Regions from separate parts of the Clostridium sp. HCP1S3_C6 genome, predicted to be linked through region 2. Evidence: a T-box and tRNA genes for the amino acid it is inferred to sense, from the RefSeq annotation. Region 2 holds a T-box; the other holds one or more tRNA genes.
What was found. The T-box of region 2 lies ahead of leuS (leucine--tRNA ligase). A T-box ahead of a tRNA ligase gene usually reads a tRNA of that ligase, here a tRNA-Leu.
Positions count from the first base shown of each region.

Region 1 (8,006 bases), on a different contig from region 2:
ATATTTTTTGTATTTAATGTTTTTCTATCCATATGATCTAAAACTCTTCCTGGAGTTCCTATTACCACATGAGTTTTGCTTTTTAATTCTCTTTCTTGATCCTTAAAGGGAGCCTTACCATATAAAGTAACCCCTTTTATTCTTTTATATCTTCCAATGTTCTTAACATCTTTTTGTATTTGAATAGCAAGTTCTCTAGTAGGTGCTAAAATAAGTACTTGTGGATCATTTTCTTCCCATTTTATTTTTTCACACAAAGGAATAACAAATGATCCTGTTTTCCCACTACCTGTTTGAGCTTTTACTATTAAATCCTTATTAAGTAATACTTCACCTATTACCTTATCTTGAATTTTAGTTGGACTATTATATCCAAGTAAATGCAGAGCCTTTAATATTTCTTCACTTAAATTAAACTTTTCAAATCCTTTTTTCACTTCATTACCATCCTTATTAATTAATAAAAAAAAGGGATTTTTTAAATCCCCAATATTTTATGTAATTATAATATTTTAATTTATTTTCTTACCCATACTGATAAACTTTTTTCATTAACATTAAATATTCCATATCCTTCTTTATCAATAGTAACTGTTTTTTCTACATTACCAAGATAATCATAAAAAATGTTTCCTGCAAATTTACTTCCTATAAACATTTTTTTGCTTGATTTTTCCTTTCCATTTGACATAATAACTGCAACAGCAGAACCCTCATGTTCATTATCTCCTAATCTAGTCCATCCTATTACATTTTTATCATCAAAGTAATCTTCTTCTTTGCCATATGCATATAATCTTCTAACCCTTAAAAGTTCTTCCAAATGTCTTGTTTTATTTATATTTTGACATTTAACTCCATATAAATCACCATAAAATATACATGGATCTCCACCTTTTCTTAAAAGAATAAGTGCATAAGCCATGTCCTTAAAATTCTCACCTATCCATGATTCTAATCCTTGACCATATTGACTATCATGATTATCTACAAAGGTTACTGCCATTTCTTCATCTTCCTTTACAACAGTACCATCAAAAATAGTTCTCATATCAAAATTATCAAAATCTTTAGTAGCTTTAAACATATTATAATGGAGAGGCACATCAAATACTTTTATTTGCCTGCTAGTTTTACTAATATAATTTTTAAGGGCCTCTAAATTTCCACTCCAATATTCTGCTACAGCATAAAGTTCTTTATCTGAATGCTTTCGCATATTTTTAATCCAGTCATTATAAAATGAAAACTTAATATGCTTTACTGCATCTAACCTAAATCCATCAATTCCTGTAAAATCTAAATACCACTTCCCCCAATTATTTAACTCTTCAATTACTTCTGCATCATCCATATCCACATCAGCACCAAGAAGATAATCATAATTACCAAGTTCCTTATCTACATCCTTATCCCATTCTTTATCTATAAATCTAAATATTCCATTTTCATGATTAAGTTCATCATAATCAACACCATGAAAATTAGTCCAATTCCATTTAAAGTTAGAATACTTACCATTTCTTGCCCAAAAATCGAACTTTGTCCAAACTTGTACTTTTCTCTTTTTTCCAATAGTTTCATTTCTATTATAAGGATCATCTTTTACAGCATAAGTTTTTTCAAGCTCGTCAGCTCCTGTTCTATGACCTAAAACAGTGTCAGCATAAACCTTAATATTATTTTTGTGAAGTTCATTTATAGCCTCTAAATATTCATCCTTTGACCCATATTTTGTTTCAAGAGATCCTTTTTGATAAAATTCTCCTAAATCATACAAATCATAAACAGAATAGCCAACATCTGTAACACCACTAGCTCCCTTATATGCTGGTGGAAGCCAAACCTCAGTAATTCCCAGTTCTTTCAAATGAGCTGCATCTTTTTTTACATTTCTCCACAATGTTTTATCACTTGGCAGATACCATTCAAAGTACTGCATCATAACTTTATTGTCCATAATATCACCTACATATAGCCTTTTTTAATATTATTAATCTAATCAGGAAATTGTCTTAAAATTTCTTTAAATTCGTCAAAGTGTTCTATAAATATATCTACCATTTTAGGATCAAATTGTTTACCTCTTTGAGATACTATTTCATCATAAACTATTTCAATAGGCCACTTTTCTTTATATGGTCTTTTTGATACCATTGCATCAAATACATCTACAAGAGCCATTGCTCTACTATATATATGTATTTCTTCTCCCTTCTTTCCAAGATATCCAGTACCATCCCATCTTTCATGGTGTTCAAGAGCTATAATACTTGCCATTTCCATTATTTCCCCTGGCGAATCTTTTAAAAGTTCATAACCATAAATAACATGTTCTTTTATTATGTTAAATTCCTCATCAGTAAGAGGTCCTCTTTTTTCTATTATTTCAGATGGAATCATAAGTTTGCCAATATCATGCATCATTGATGCAATTGATAAATTTTCGCAGGTTTCATCATCCCAGTTAGTAGCTTTTGCAATACATTTCATATACTTTGCAACTCTTTTAATGTGAGAGCCAGTATGTCTTGATTTTGATTCGCTTATTTCAGCAAAATTTCTAACAAGTTCTTCTTGAGTAGTTTGCATTTTTTTATTTGTAACAAATAATTTTTGAAGCATATTAGAAGCCCTTTTAGATAGTACTATAGTAACAACTACAAAAGATGAAAATACTACAAGCCTTGGAATAAGTGCATAAATTGTAACTTCATAAGGTGTATTAATAGTTCCAGCTATTTTTTCAGGTATACAATTAGTATAAATTCCTATATAATGTGATGCTATTATTGATAAATAAGACAAAATAATTGTATATATAGTTACCTTTTTGTCAAAGTATAATTCTACAACAAATAGTGGTAATAATAATGCAAATAATGCTTCTACATTAAAAACACAATAAAGTACTGAAACAACAATAACAAGTCCTGTCATGTTTAAATAAGCTACCCAAATTTTATGTATTTTCAATACTTCTGTTAAAATAATAGGACCACCTAACAATATTATTGTAATACTTAACACTATATTCATAGTATTTTGAGGTATAGAAGCACTAAAACATCCTAATTTATTACATATCCAAGTTACTATAATTGTAATTAATGATAAATCTAAACATAATGCTGTACATTTATCTGCTTCCATTCTATTGTTATTATAAAACTGTTCTTCTAATATCATATGTTAATAAGGCAAATAGCCTTTCCCCCCATTGTTTATTATTTTTTTTCAACATTATATATTATAACATTGTTTATCATTTTAAAAAAGGTGAAAATTTCACTTTTATTATATACAACATATACAATTTTAAAGACTATAATTATAATAAAAAATAGCGTGGCTTATGATTAAAAAATTAATCAATTTGCACACGCCTTTAATTATTTATTCTTGTTAATTATTTTAGTTTCATATTTTCCAGTTTCTATATCTATAAATCTTACAAATAATGAAACTTTATTATCTTCATTTAAGTTTGTCCATAATGCTTCAGTAAATTTTTCAATATCATTAGGAATAGATATTAACTTTGGTTCACCTTCAAAACTTGGTAATGGATTTCCATTAGTTTTATATGTATGAATAAAATGACCTTGTCCATTTATTGGACTATCATATGTAAAAGTATATCTATTACAACACTCTGGATTTCCATTTGCACTTTTTAATATTGACATTGCATAATCAAATTTCCCATCTTTAACATTTAATATTCCAGAAATACGTGGAGTATAATTTGGACCATCTGGCTCAAATTCTCTAGTTCTTAGAGATTGTTCAAATGTTTTTCCTTCCTTCATCAAGTCATATACTGTATCAGTTTGATCTCCATTTGTTACTATTGTAGAATTTCCTAATACTCTAACTGGTGCATATATAATTAAACTTGGATCTGTTAACTTTGAAGGATCAAAAGCCTCAGTTCTTATTCCTTCATTTTCCTCTACAAATACACGATTTCTACTATTCTCACTTCTACCCATAATAAAATAAGCTGTTACTGCCTTTTTACCATCTTGAGATTTACCAATTATTATTCCTCTTCCAGGATAACAATTTTCTCTTAATTCTTTTTCAATAGATATAGATTCCATCTAATCTCTCCTTACATAATAATTTAACTATCAAAAATATTATAAACTAAATATTAAAAAATAAAAAGACTCCATAATTAAAAATAATCATGAAGTCATTTTAATGCTGGTGCTGGTTGTGGGACTTGAACCCACACGTAGTCACCCACGCAAGATTTTGAGTCTTGTGCGTCTGCCAATTCCGCCAAACCAGCTTAATAAACTAGCACGAATGTTATTATAACACAGTAAAATTTATTTATCAATATTTATTTATCAATATTTTTTTAACCAACATAAAAGAGTATTAAATTATGATTATATTTTTTATATAAAAAACAAACGATACAAGTATTACTGCAAGACGTCCTCTATACTTCCATTTTGATTCTATATATTTATTATAAATATTCATATACCCAGAAGAATCTTTGTGTTCATATATATATGGATAAAGCTTATCATAAAGTTCATCTGATTTAAAAATTTCTTTATTATTATATTCACTTATAAATTTCTTAAGTTCATGGTAACTTATAATTGGAGCATTAGAATTATTTTCTGATTCAATTTTAACCCTATCTTCCATCATTACAATAACATCATAAATTATATCTTCTTTAAAAGCATTTCTTAAGATTTTTCTATAATTTTTTACTCTTTCTATAGGTGATTCTACTTTTATATAATTTTTTCCATTCTTTTGGTACCACTCATTATCATTTAATATTTTTATTTTTCCTTTTAAATTAGATCTTACTACATTAAAAACACCTTTATCTGTAATAACTATACAATCTAACTGTTGTTTTTCATTTTCATTTTTAAGAATGGGATTATATAATTTATTTATATTTTTAAGCTTTTTTAAATTATTGTTTATTTTATACTGATTTTGAAGCAATAATAAATTTGTACCTTTGGTAATTTTATAACTTTTTATAAGAGGAAACAATAAGAACATTCCAAAAAATATAAAATAAATATCTCTTGAAATTTCATTAAACCCTATTTTAAGAAATAATACACAAATACAATAAACATAATAAGATATAATAATCTCATACAACAAATAAATAATCTGCTTTAAAGTTCTCATACTTTCACCTTACTTGTAATGTTATATAAGTTATTATCACCAATTTTATCAATTTTATTCATATTTATCTATAAGGGACTTTAATATTTTTACAGCCCTTACAGGATATTTTCCTACAGATGTTTCACCTGCTAATAAAAAACCATCAGCCCTTGTTTTTATGATATTATATATAGCTTCAATTTCTGGAAGTTTTGGACTAGAATCTCTTATTATGCTATCAAGCAAATGAGTAGCAAAAATAATTTTTGTATTGTAGTTTTTTAATTTTTTTAAAATGTATTCTTCATAAAAGGGCACCTCATACATAGATGTTTCAGGTAAAAGGTCTCCCCTTCCTATAATAATTCCATCGCATATAGAAGCAATTTCCCTTATATTTTTAATGCCTTTTTTAGATTCGATTTTAGCATAAATTTTAGGATTAAAATCTTTAAAATCTTTAATGTATTCTTTTAAATTTTTTATATCTATAGGAGATTCTACAAAAGATTGACTTATTATATCTACTTTGTTTTCATAGCCCCAAAGAATATCCTTTTTATCTTTTTCAGATAATAAAACATCATCCCTATTTATATTTTTTATATTACATCCTTTATCTGCTCTAATAATTCCTCCTTTTTTTGTTATGCAAAATACTTTGTTTTTTTCTATTTTTTTAACTGCAAAAACCATTGTATTGTCCTTCATTGTTATAAATTTACTTTCTATTTCTGCTATTAACTTTTCTTTTATTGTTATTGGAACAAGAGCATCTTTATTATTTCCAAATTCATTACTATAAGCTTCTTCACTACAAAATACTACTTTTTGACCCTTAAAAACTTTAAAAGTTTTTGACAATTTTTTTGACACTCTTATTTTACTTCCACACAAATCTTGCATAATATGTATATTCTTATTTATACTTCTAGCTGCACTTACTACAAACCTAAAATCTTCATTTCTATTATGAGAAAAATTAAGCCTTAAAATATCTGCTCCAGAATTAATTATATCTCTTAATATATTTTTACTAATTGATGCTGGTCCAATACTTGCAATTATAAGCATTTACTTTCTCCCCAAACTTAATGTCTTTTTATTTTTATGATTTCTTTTTTGTTTTATTACTTTATGCATATTGATTTTTTTTTAAAATAAAAATATACTACAACAATTAATTAAGGAGATTTCTTTGAAAAAGTTATTTTTTTTATTTATAATATTCTTTTCAATAACCCTTTTAGGCTGCAAAGCAAACAATCCTAAATATATTCATTTTGAAAAAAAGCCCAAATTAAATTACTATACATGTGAAATAGGTAAACTACTTTTAAGTAAAAACGATTACTCTTTAGAACTTTATAATACTAATCTTTGCACCTCTACTACATTAAATAATGATGACAAAAAAATATTAATTAATTTTATAAATAGTGCAAAGAATGAAAATTATATATCAGAAGAGGAATTAGAAAAGATTTCAGATGAAATTCCTTACGAACTTAAGGTAAAATTTGAATCTGGTGAAATATTTATAATAAAGATTTTTAGTCCTTCTTTAGTTTCTATTAATCCATGGGATGGTATATTTTCAGAAGATTATATAAAAACAGATACTCTTCCTACAAAGTACAACCCCTACAACTTTTGTACATTTATAGAAAATAGGCAGAAAAATAATTATAAGGATTAATTTAAATAGGCCACAAATTTAGCTGTGAAATTAAGAATTAATAATTATTAATCCTTAATTCTTAATTTCTCTAGCAATTTAAATACTCTCTCTTTAAGTATCGGATGAAGCTTAAAGGGAGCAATTTCATTTAATGGTTTAAGTACAAATTCTCTTTCCTCCATTCTTGGATGAGGAAGTGTAACAAATTCATCAGAAGATACTAAATCATCAAAAAATATTATATCAAGATCAATTATTCTTGGTCCCCATTTAACTTTTCTTTCTCTTTTCATGTCCTTTTCTATAGATAAAAGTACCTTCATAAGCTCTCTTTCATCAAATATGGTATTTATTTTTAAGGCACCATTTAAAAACTCTTCCTGATCTAAATAGCCCCATGGCTCTGTTTTTATAAAAGTTGATTTTTTTTCTACTGTAATTTCATTGTAACTTTCAAGTCTTTTTATTGCTTCATTTAAATTAGCTTCTTTATTACCTATGTTACTTCCAATAGAAAGATAAACTTCATGACTGCTTCTTTGTATATTTACTGCGGCATACTTAACAGATCTTCCTATAGGTGCAAAAGGTTTTTTTAATGTAACACTACACTTTTTTACTGATGGGTAAGTTATAAGTATATATTTGCATACTTTATCTGCAGCGGTTTCTATAAGGTCATAGCTTTTTTCTTTAAGAAGTTTTTCCACTTCTAAAGAAAGAGCTCCATAATTAATAGTTTTATTTAAATCATCGTAAGCCGCAGCTTCTTTTATGTCTGTTTCAAGTTCAAGATCTACTACAAATTTTTGTCCTAAAACCTTTTCTTCTTTAAACACTCCGTGATTTGCAAAAATCTCTAAATCTTTAACAATTATCTTATCCATAATTACCTTCCTACTTGCAATATTTTATCTGTCATAACAGCTGCTCTTTTATTTTCTAGAACATCATGCACCCTTATAAATTCACAGCCTTTCATTATTCCCATTACTGTTGTTGCAATAGTTCCTTCTAATCTATTATTTACATCAGTATCAAGAGCTAATCCTATCATTGATTTTCTAGAAGTTCCAAGAAGCACCGGAAGCTCTAAAGTTTTTATTTTTTCTAGATTATTCATAACTGTTAAATTTTCTTCGTAAGTTTTAGCAAAGCC
Region 1 is NZ_JBQHRN010000012.1:14,129-22,134, forward strand. It holds gene ACTNAO_RS06160 (DEAD/DEAH box helicase) at 1-437, opposite strand, end outside; gene ACTNAO_RS06165 (alpha-amylase) at 518-1,960, opposite strand; gene ACTNAO_RS06170 (HD-GYP domain-containing protein) at 1,999-3,189, opposite strand; gene ACTNAO_RS06175 (IMP cyclohydrolase) at 3,393-4,106, opposite strand; tRNA gene ACTNAO_RS06180 (tRNA-Leu) at 4,214-4,300, opposite strand; gene ACTNAO_RS06185 (nuclease-related domain-containing protein) at 4,393-5,184, opposite strand; gene ACTNAO_RS06190 (pyruvate kinase) at 5,239-6,240, opposite strand; gene ACTNAO_RS06195 (DUF4883 family protein) at 6,365-6,865, shown strand; gene folK (2-amino-4-hydroxy-6-hydroxymethyldihydropteridine diphosphokinase) at 6,913-7,734, opposite strand; gene folP (dihydropteroate synthase) at 7,737-8,006, opposite strand, start outside.
Region 1: it has a tRNA-Leu gene. The T-box ahead of leuS (leucine--tRNA ligase) is inferred to sense a tRNA for this amino acid. The anticodon was not compared.

Region 2 (8,006 bases):
AATGTAACGTCTTTTAAGAAATCTCCATTTATAGAATTTAATTTTATATATTTTGTTATAGCATTTACAAATTCCATTAATCTTGCTATAGCAGTATTAAATTGCATTTTATTTCCATCTTCAGTTACACCTTTAATTGCTGTATGTCTCCAGAAATTTAATTCCTTTTCTTCTGAACCTATAGATGTTTTAGATGCTTTTGTTTCTAAACAATCTTTAATTGTATCAATCATTCTTTCGATTTTTTCAACAAATCTTGCAATGGATTTTACACCATCGTCACTCCAAGCTCCACCTTCAGTATAAGCAAATCCAAACATTAAGTACATTCTAAAGACATCTGAACCATATTTTTCAATTATATCATCAGGTGCAATAGTGTTTCCTTTTGATTTACTCATTTTTAATCCATCAGGTCCTAAAATTAATCCTTGGTGAGTTAAAGAAGTAAATGGTTCATCAAATTTTAAATATCCCATATCTCTTAAGGCTTTTGTTATAAATCTAGCATAAAGAAGATGCATACATGCATGTTCTGGACCACCAACATATTTATCTACCGGAAGCATTTTATTTATTATTTCAGGATCAAAGGCTTTTTCTTTATTTTTATTATCTGGGTATCTTAAATAGTACCAAGATGAACAAACGAAAGTATCTAATGTATCACATTCTCTTATTGCTGGACCTCCGCAACATGGGCAAGTAGTATGTTTAAACTCTTCAGATTTTGCAAGTGGTGATTTTCCATCTGGAGTAAATTCAACATCATAAGGAAGTTCTACTGGTAAATCTTTTTCAGGAACTGCAACAGTACCACATTTTTCACAATAAACTATTGGAATTGGAGCACCCCAGTATCTTTGCCTAGATACAAGCCAGTCTCTTAATCTATAATTAACTTTCTTAGAACCTTCACCTTTAGAAGCTAATTTCTCAACTATTTTTTCTTTGGCTTCAGCTGTAGTTAATCCATTAAACTCACCTGAATTTATAAGAATACCATGTTCACAGTAAGGAAGTTCTACCTCTTCACCCTTTTTATTTGTAATAACACGTTCTATTGGTAAATTAAATTTAGTTGCAAAAGCGAAATCTCTTTCGTCATGTGCAGGAACAGCCATAACAGCACCTGTACCATATGTAGCAAGTACATAGTCAGATATCCATATAGGGATTTCTTTACCGTTTATAGGATTTATTGCATAGGAACCAGTAAATACACCAGTTTTTTCTTTAGAAATTGATTGTCTGTCAATTTCAGATTGTTTAGCAGCTTGTTCCTTATACTTTTCAACTGCATCTTTGTTTTCTGGTAAAGTTAATTCATCTACTAATTTATTTTCAGGTGCAAGTACTACGTAAGTTACTCCATTTAAAGTATCAACTCTTGTTGTAAAAACATTAAAAGTTTTAGAAGAGTCTTTTATTTTAAATGTAACTTCAGCACCAGTAGATCTTCCTATCCAGTGTTTTTGCATTGCTACTGTTTTTTCTGGCCAATCTAAATCATCTAATTTATCTAAAAGTTCATCTGCATAATCAGTTATTTTAAAGAACCATTGTGTTAAATCCTTTTTTGTAACTTCAGTTCCGCATCTTTCGCAACAGCCTTCAACAACTTGTTCATTTGCAAGTACTGTATTACATGATGGACACCAGTTTACTGGGGCTTTTTTTCTATAAGCTAATCCTTTTTTATATAATTGTAAGAATAACCATTGAGTCCATTTATAATAGTCAGGATCGCATGTAATAACTTCATTTTCCCAATTAAACATTGCTCCCATAGATTTTAGTTGCTTTTCCATTGTTGCAATGTTTTTGTAAGTTGAATCTTTAGGATGAATACCAGTTTTTATAGCATAGTTTTCTGCTGGAAGTCCAAAGGCATCAAATCCCATAGGTTGGAATACATTATACCCTTGCATTCTTTTTAGTCTTGCCCAAGAATCAACTGGTGCATAGTTAAACCAATGACCAGCATGTAGCTGAGCTCCAGATGGATAAGAGAACATTTCAAGTGTATACAACTTTTTATCAAGATTGTTTGTGTCAAATTTGTATAAGTCATTTTCTTCCCAAATTTTTTGCCATTTCTTATCAGTTTTAGTACTATATTTTCCCATTAAGTTTCCTCCTTAATAAATTATTAGAAAATAAAAAAACTCTCATCTCAAATAAAGAGACGAAAGTTAAAATTTCCGTGGTACCACTCTTAATTAGAATATAGATATTATATTCTCACTCAAAATTATAACGTATTAGACGTATTTGTAATTAATAAAATAATTACAAATAAGCTCATAGACAAGTTCTCAAAGATAATAACATCATTTTACACCACCCAATGATTCTCTAAAGATATTAAACTAAGATACTACTTCTAATCAATGCTTTTAAATATTATATTTTAAATTACCAACATTAATTATATAGTCTAAAATGTGTAAAGTCAATGAGAAACCTTTCTCTATATGTATTAATATGAAAAAATTGAGAAAAATAAAAAAAGTACTTTACAACAGATAATTATTATTATATAATAATAGATGTAATAAGGAAAACTTATTAAAGTCAACAGTAATTAAAAGTAAAAAAGTAATTCTTATTGTTTGGCAATAAAGATTGCTTAGACATAAGACGAAAATAATCTAGAAAAAATAAATAAATTTGGAGGAATGTTATTATGAAAAAATTTGTATGTTCAGTATGTGGTTATGTATATGAAGGAGAAAAGGCACCAGAAAAATGTCCAGTATGTGGTGTTGGAGCTGATAAATTTACAGAACAAGTAGGAGAATTATCATGGGCTGCAGAACATGTAGTAGGTGTTGCTAAAGGTGTATCAGAAGATATATTAAATGATTTAAGAGCAAACTTTGAGGGAGAATGTACTGAAGTTGGAATGTATCTTGCAATGGCTAGAGTTGCACATAGAGAAGGATATCCTGAAGTTGGTATGTACTATGAAAAGGCAGCTTTTGAAGAAGCAGAACATGCTGCAAAATTTGCAGAACTTTTAGGAGAAGTTGTAACTGATTCAACTAAGAAAAACTTAGAATTAAGAGTTGCAGCAGAAAATGGAGCAACTGCTGGTAAATTTGATTTAGCTAAAAGAGCAAAAGCAGCTAATTTAGATGCTATTCATGATACAGTTCATGAAATGGCTAAAGATGAAGCAAGACATGGTAAAGCTTTTGAAGGATTATTAAATAGATATTTTGGATAAATTGAAAAGATTAGAAATGACTGCACACAAATGTTGTTGCAGTTATTTTTTTTATCTTAAATATATTTTATAAATAAAAATTAATAGGTGAACTAGTGTTAATTTTATATGAAAAGTATCGATATTTATAATATGGCATAAATTAACTTGAAAAATATGAGGAGGAGTAAATATGGGACAAATTAAAAAGACCAAAAAAGTAGAACGAAAGTATAGTAATAAAGAAAATCAAATAGCAAAGGTAAATCAAACATGTATTATTAGTTTGACATTTATTGAATTGGTATTAATATCGGGACTTCTTGCACAAACATTTGCATATGAAACGTCTTTTGGGAAACTGGGTATTATTCCAGTAATAGTTTTGTTTGTTGGAGTAATTTTGAATTGGTGTTGCTATTTGAAGAATAAAAAAAGTTTTAAATTAAAGTATTATATGGTTGCAACTTTTTTTATTGGATGGGTATATTTAATGGTATTAGGCACAAATGTTTTAGTAAGTTTTTATATATATCCTTTAGTTGTTGGAACAATTTTGTATCACGATAGGAAATTCGAAAAAATACTTTTTTGTTCTGTAATTATAACTACAATAATTAGAGCAATAGTATGGGCAATAAGTGGTCAATTATTAGGTGGAGATAGTGTCTCTTTTATTAGTATTGTTATACATTTGGAAATGGTAATTGTAATACATATTATTTCAAAGCTTTCAGAAGAATTCTCAGTTGATATGATTGGAGCTGTGCAAGATGAAAGAAAATCACAAGCTGTTATGTTACATGAAGTTTTAGATATTTCTAAAAATGTACAAGAGACAGTTTCAGATACAAATGAACTTATTGAAAATTTAAAAAATGATTCTAGTATGGTACATCATTCTATTGAAGATATTTCTGGAAGGACACAAAATAATGTAGAAAGTGTTCAGGAACAAAGTGAAATGACTCAACAAATTAATACTGATATTGAAGATACTGCAGCAAATGCTAAGGTTATGGTAGAAGCAGCAGCTAAGTCTTCTAAATTATTAGAAAAAAATGTGACAGTAATGACATCTATTAAAAATGATGCAGAAGATATTAATAAGACCAATAATCGTGTGGCAGAATCTATGGAAGAATTACAGAAAAAGGCTAAAGAAGTACAGCAGATTACAGACGTTATTTTTTCTATTTCTAGTCAAACTAATTTGCTTGCATTAAATGCATCTATTGAAAGTGCAAGGGCAGGAGAAACAGGAAGAGGGTTTGCTGTTGTAGCAGATCAAATTAGAAATTTAGCAGAAGAAACAAGAGTATCTACAGAGAAAATTGCTAATATACTTGATGAATTGAATGACAATGCTCAATCAGCAACTGAGATTGTACAATGTTCTATTAATGCAATGGAAGCTCAAAGTGTAAAAGTAGCAGATGCTTCTGATGGATTTAATGAAGTACAAAAACATATTATAACATTGACACAAAGTATAGATAATATAAATGATAAAATTGATAATCTAGTTAATTCTAACAATACAATTATAGATAATATTAATCTTTTATCAGACAGTAGTGCATCTGTATCAGAAAGTGCAAAAGAAGTAGCAGAAAGAAGTTTGCATAATCAAAATGAAGCAGAGCATGCAAAAGAATTACTTGGAAAAATGCAAACTATGGTACAACAATTAGAAAAATATCAAAACAGCTTGAAAGAACTATAAAATTAGAAAATATTTAATTATTTTTATGCGGACAGCAGATAAATTTGTTTTTAGACAAATCTATTTGCTGTCTTTAATATTTTATTTGAATTTTACTCTCTTAAATATTAGGAAGTAAATACATTCTATGTTATAATTTAAGATAGAAATTTAAGGAGTGTTTTATAAAATTTATAGGAGATAGCTATGGCAATAACTTTAATAATATTATTAGTTATAATTATTTCAAATATTATTTTCTCATTTTCATTAATATTTATGGAAAGAAAAGAGCCTACTACAACATGGGCATGGTTGCTTATTATGATTTTGCTTCCAGGTTTGGGATTCATTATATATATTCTTTTAGGTCAAAATTTAAGCAGAGAAAGATTATTTAAAGGAAAAAAAGAAGTAGATAGAGCTAAAAGACTAGAACTTTCAAAGCATTGGAAAGAAAGTTCTAATGGTCATCATGCAAGTAAGAAATTTTTAGATCTTAGAAAGATGAATTATAATCATTGTGGTGCAAAATATACATTAGGTAATAAAGTGGATATTTATTACAATGGTGTGGATAAGTTTAATCAGCTTTTAAAGGATTTGAGAAATGCAAAAAAATACATACATATAGAATACTATATATTTAGAAGGGATGGAAAAAAAGGAATTGGCACAAAAATTCTTAAAATCCTTCATGAAAAAGTCAAGGAAGGCGTAGAGGTAAGACTTTTAGTAGACAGTATGGGATCATATAAAATAACAAAAAAATCTCTCAAGGAATTTATTAATGATGGTGGGAAATTTGAAATATTTTTTCCGGGTATACTTCCACATATTAATACTCGTATAAATTATAGAAATCATAGAAAAATGGTTATTATTGATGGAATATATGGGTATACAGGTGGTTTCAATGTTGGAAAAGAATATATAAATGAAGATCCTAAAATAGGATTTTGGAGAGATACCCATATAAGAATTCAAGGTGATGCAGTAAATGATCTAAATGATAGATTCCTTCTTGATTGGTGTTATGCATCTGGTGAAGAAATAGACGACTTTAGCAAATATTATAGAACTGATTCATTTAAAGGTGGAGATGTAGGTGTACAAATAGTAACAAGTGGTCCTGACCATAATGAACAATATATAAAAAATGCATATATTAAGCTTATTAATGATGCAAAGAAAAATGTATACATTGAAACACCTTATTTTGTTCCAGATGAATCTATGCTTGAAGCAATAAGAATATCTGCTCTTTCTGGAGTAGATGTAAGAATAATAATACCAGGGAAACCAGATCATATGTTTATGAAGTGGGCGGCAAGTTCATATATTGGTGATCTTTTAGATGTTGGAGTAAAGGTATATTCATACAATAATGGATTTATACATGCAAAAACAATAGTTTGTGATAGTGAAGTTGCTACAATTGGAACAGCAAACCTTGATATTAGAAGCTTTAGTTTGAATTTTGAAGTTAATGCATTTATATTTGATGATAGAGTAGCTAAAAATGTTGAAAATCAGGTGTTTAAAGATATTGAGTATTCAAAATTAATAACCCTAGAGGAATACCAAAATAGACCAAGAAATCTTAGAATAAAGGAGTCAATTATTAGGTTAATTTCTCCGATTTTGTAAGATTTATTCATATGCTAAAAATTGTTATTTATAAAAGGAAACTTTACAGGAGGTAATTAATGAAAAAATTATTCGTTGACCTAAAGGAAAATAGCTATAATATTTTTATTGAAAAAGGGCTAATTGATAGAATTGGTGAGAAAATAAAAAAAATTTATAATGGGTCAAAGGTGTTTATTATTACAGATAAAAATGTAGATAAACATTATGGAGAGAGAGTAGTAAAATCTCTTGAAAAGGAAGGGTATGAATCAAGAAAGCTTGTTCTTGAACCAGGTGAAGAAACTAAGAATTTCAATACACTTCCTACAATATATAATGCATTGCTTGATTATAAACTTACAAGAAAAGAACTTATAATAACATTAGGTGGTGGAGTTGTTGGAGATATAGGAGGTTTTGCAGCAGCTTCTTTTTTAAGAGGTGTTCCTTTTGTACAAGTACCAACATCTTTGCTTGCCCAGGTAGATAGTTCTATTGGTGGTAAGGTTGCTGTTGATTTAGAAAGAGGAAAAAATCTTGTTGGAAATTTTTATCAGCCTAAAGCAGTAATTATAGATCCAAATGTTTTAAGTACACTAACAGAAAAATTTTTTAAAGATGGTATGGGTGAAGTTATAAAATATGGGTGTATAAAGGATGAAGCTTTATTTTGTAAATTGCAAAATTTAAAAGGTAGAAATGATGTTATGAATCATATTGAAGAAATTATTTATACATGCTGTGATATAAAAAGGCAAGTTGTAGAAGATGATGAAAAAGATTTAGGAGAAAGGATGCTTTTAAATTTTGGTCATACACTAGGTCATGCAATAGAAGTGTATTATAATTATACAGGTTTTAGCCATGGAGAGGCTGTGTCAATAGGGATGTATAATATTACAGTGATGAGTGAAAAGGCTGGAATCACAGAATCAGGTACAGCAGATAAGATAAAGAATGTTCTAATTAATTTTGATCTTCCATATGAGGTAGAACTTAAGGATAATAAGGCAGTAGTTGATGCAATTGCTTTAGATAAGAAAAATATAGGAAATACATTAAAAGTAATATTACTTAATAAAATAGGTCATAGTATTATATATGATACACAACCTAAATTTTTTGAGGCGGTGAATTAAAAATAATGGGAAATTACAAAATATATAAAACAAAACTTAAGGGTGATGTGAAAATTCCACCATCAAAAAGTATGGCTCATAGAGCTGTTATATGTGCAGCACTTGGAAACGGAGTAAGTAGAGTCTCTAATATAGATTTGTCAGATGATATTATAGCAACTGCTGATGCTATGAGATCTCTTGGAGCTGTTATAGATATAATTGATGAAAAAAATTCAAAGTGCAAAACATTAGAAATAAAAGGTATAAACAGTACTGAATCTAGCAACATCCGTGAATATGAAAGAGTAGTTGATTGCAATGAATCTGGTTCAACCCT
Region 2 is NZ_JBQHRN010000003.1:6,823-14,828, reverse strand. It holds gene leuS (leucine--tRNA ligase) at 1-2,129, opposite strand, end outside; T-box leader at 2,182-2,403, opposite strand; gene ACTNAO_RS01765 (NADH peroxidase) at 2,690-3,232, shown strand; gene ACTNAO_RS01760 (methyl-accepting chemotaxis protein) at 3,405-4,937, shown strand; gene cls (cardiolipin synthase) at 5,124-6,566, shown strand; gene aroB (3-dehydroquinate synthase) at 6,626-7,687, shown strand; gene aroA (3-phosphoshikimate 1-carboxyvinyltransferase) at 7,693-8,006, shown strand, end outside.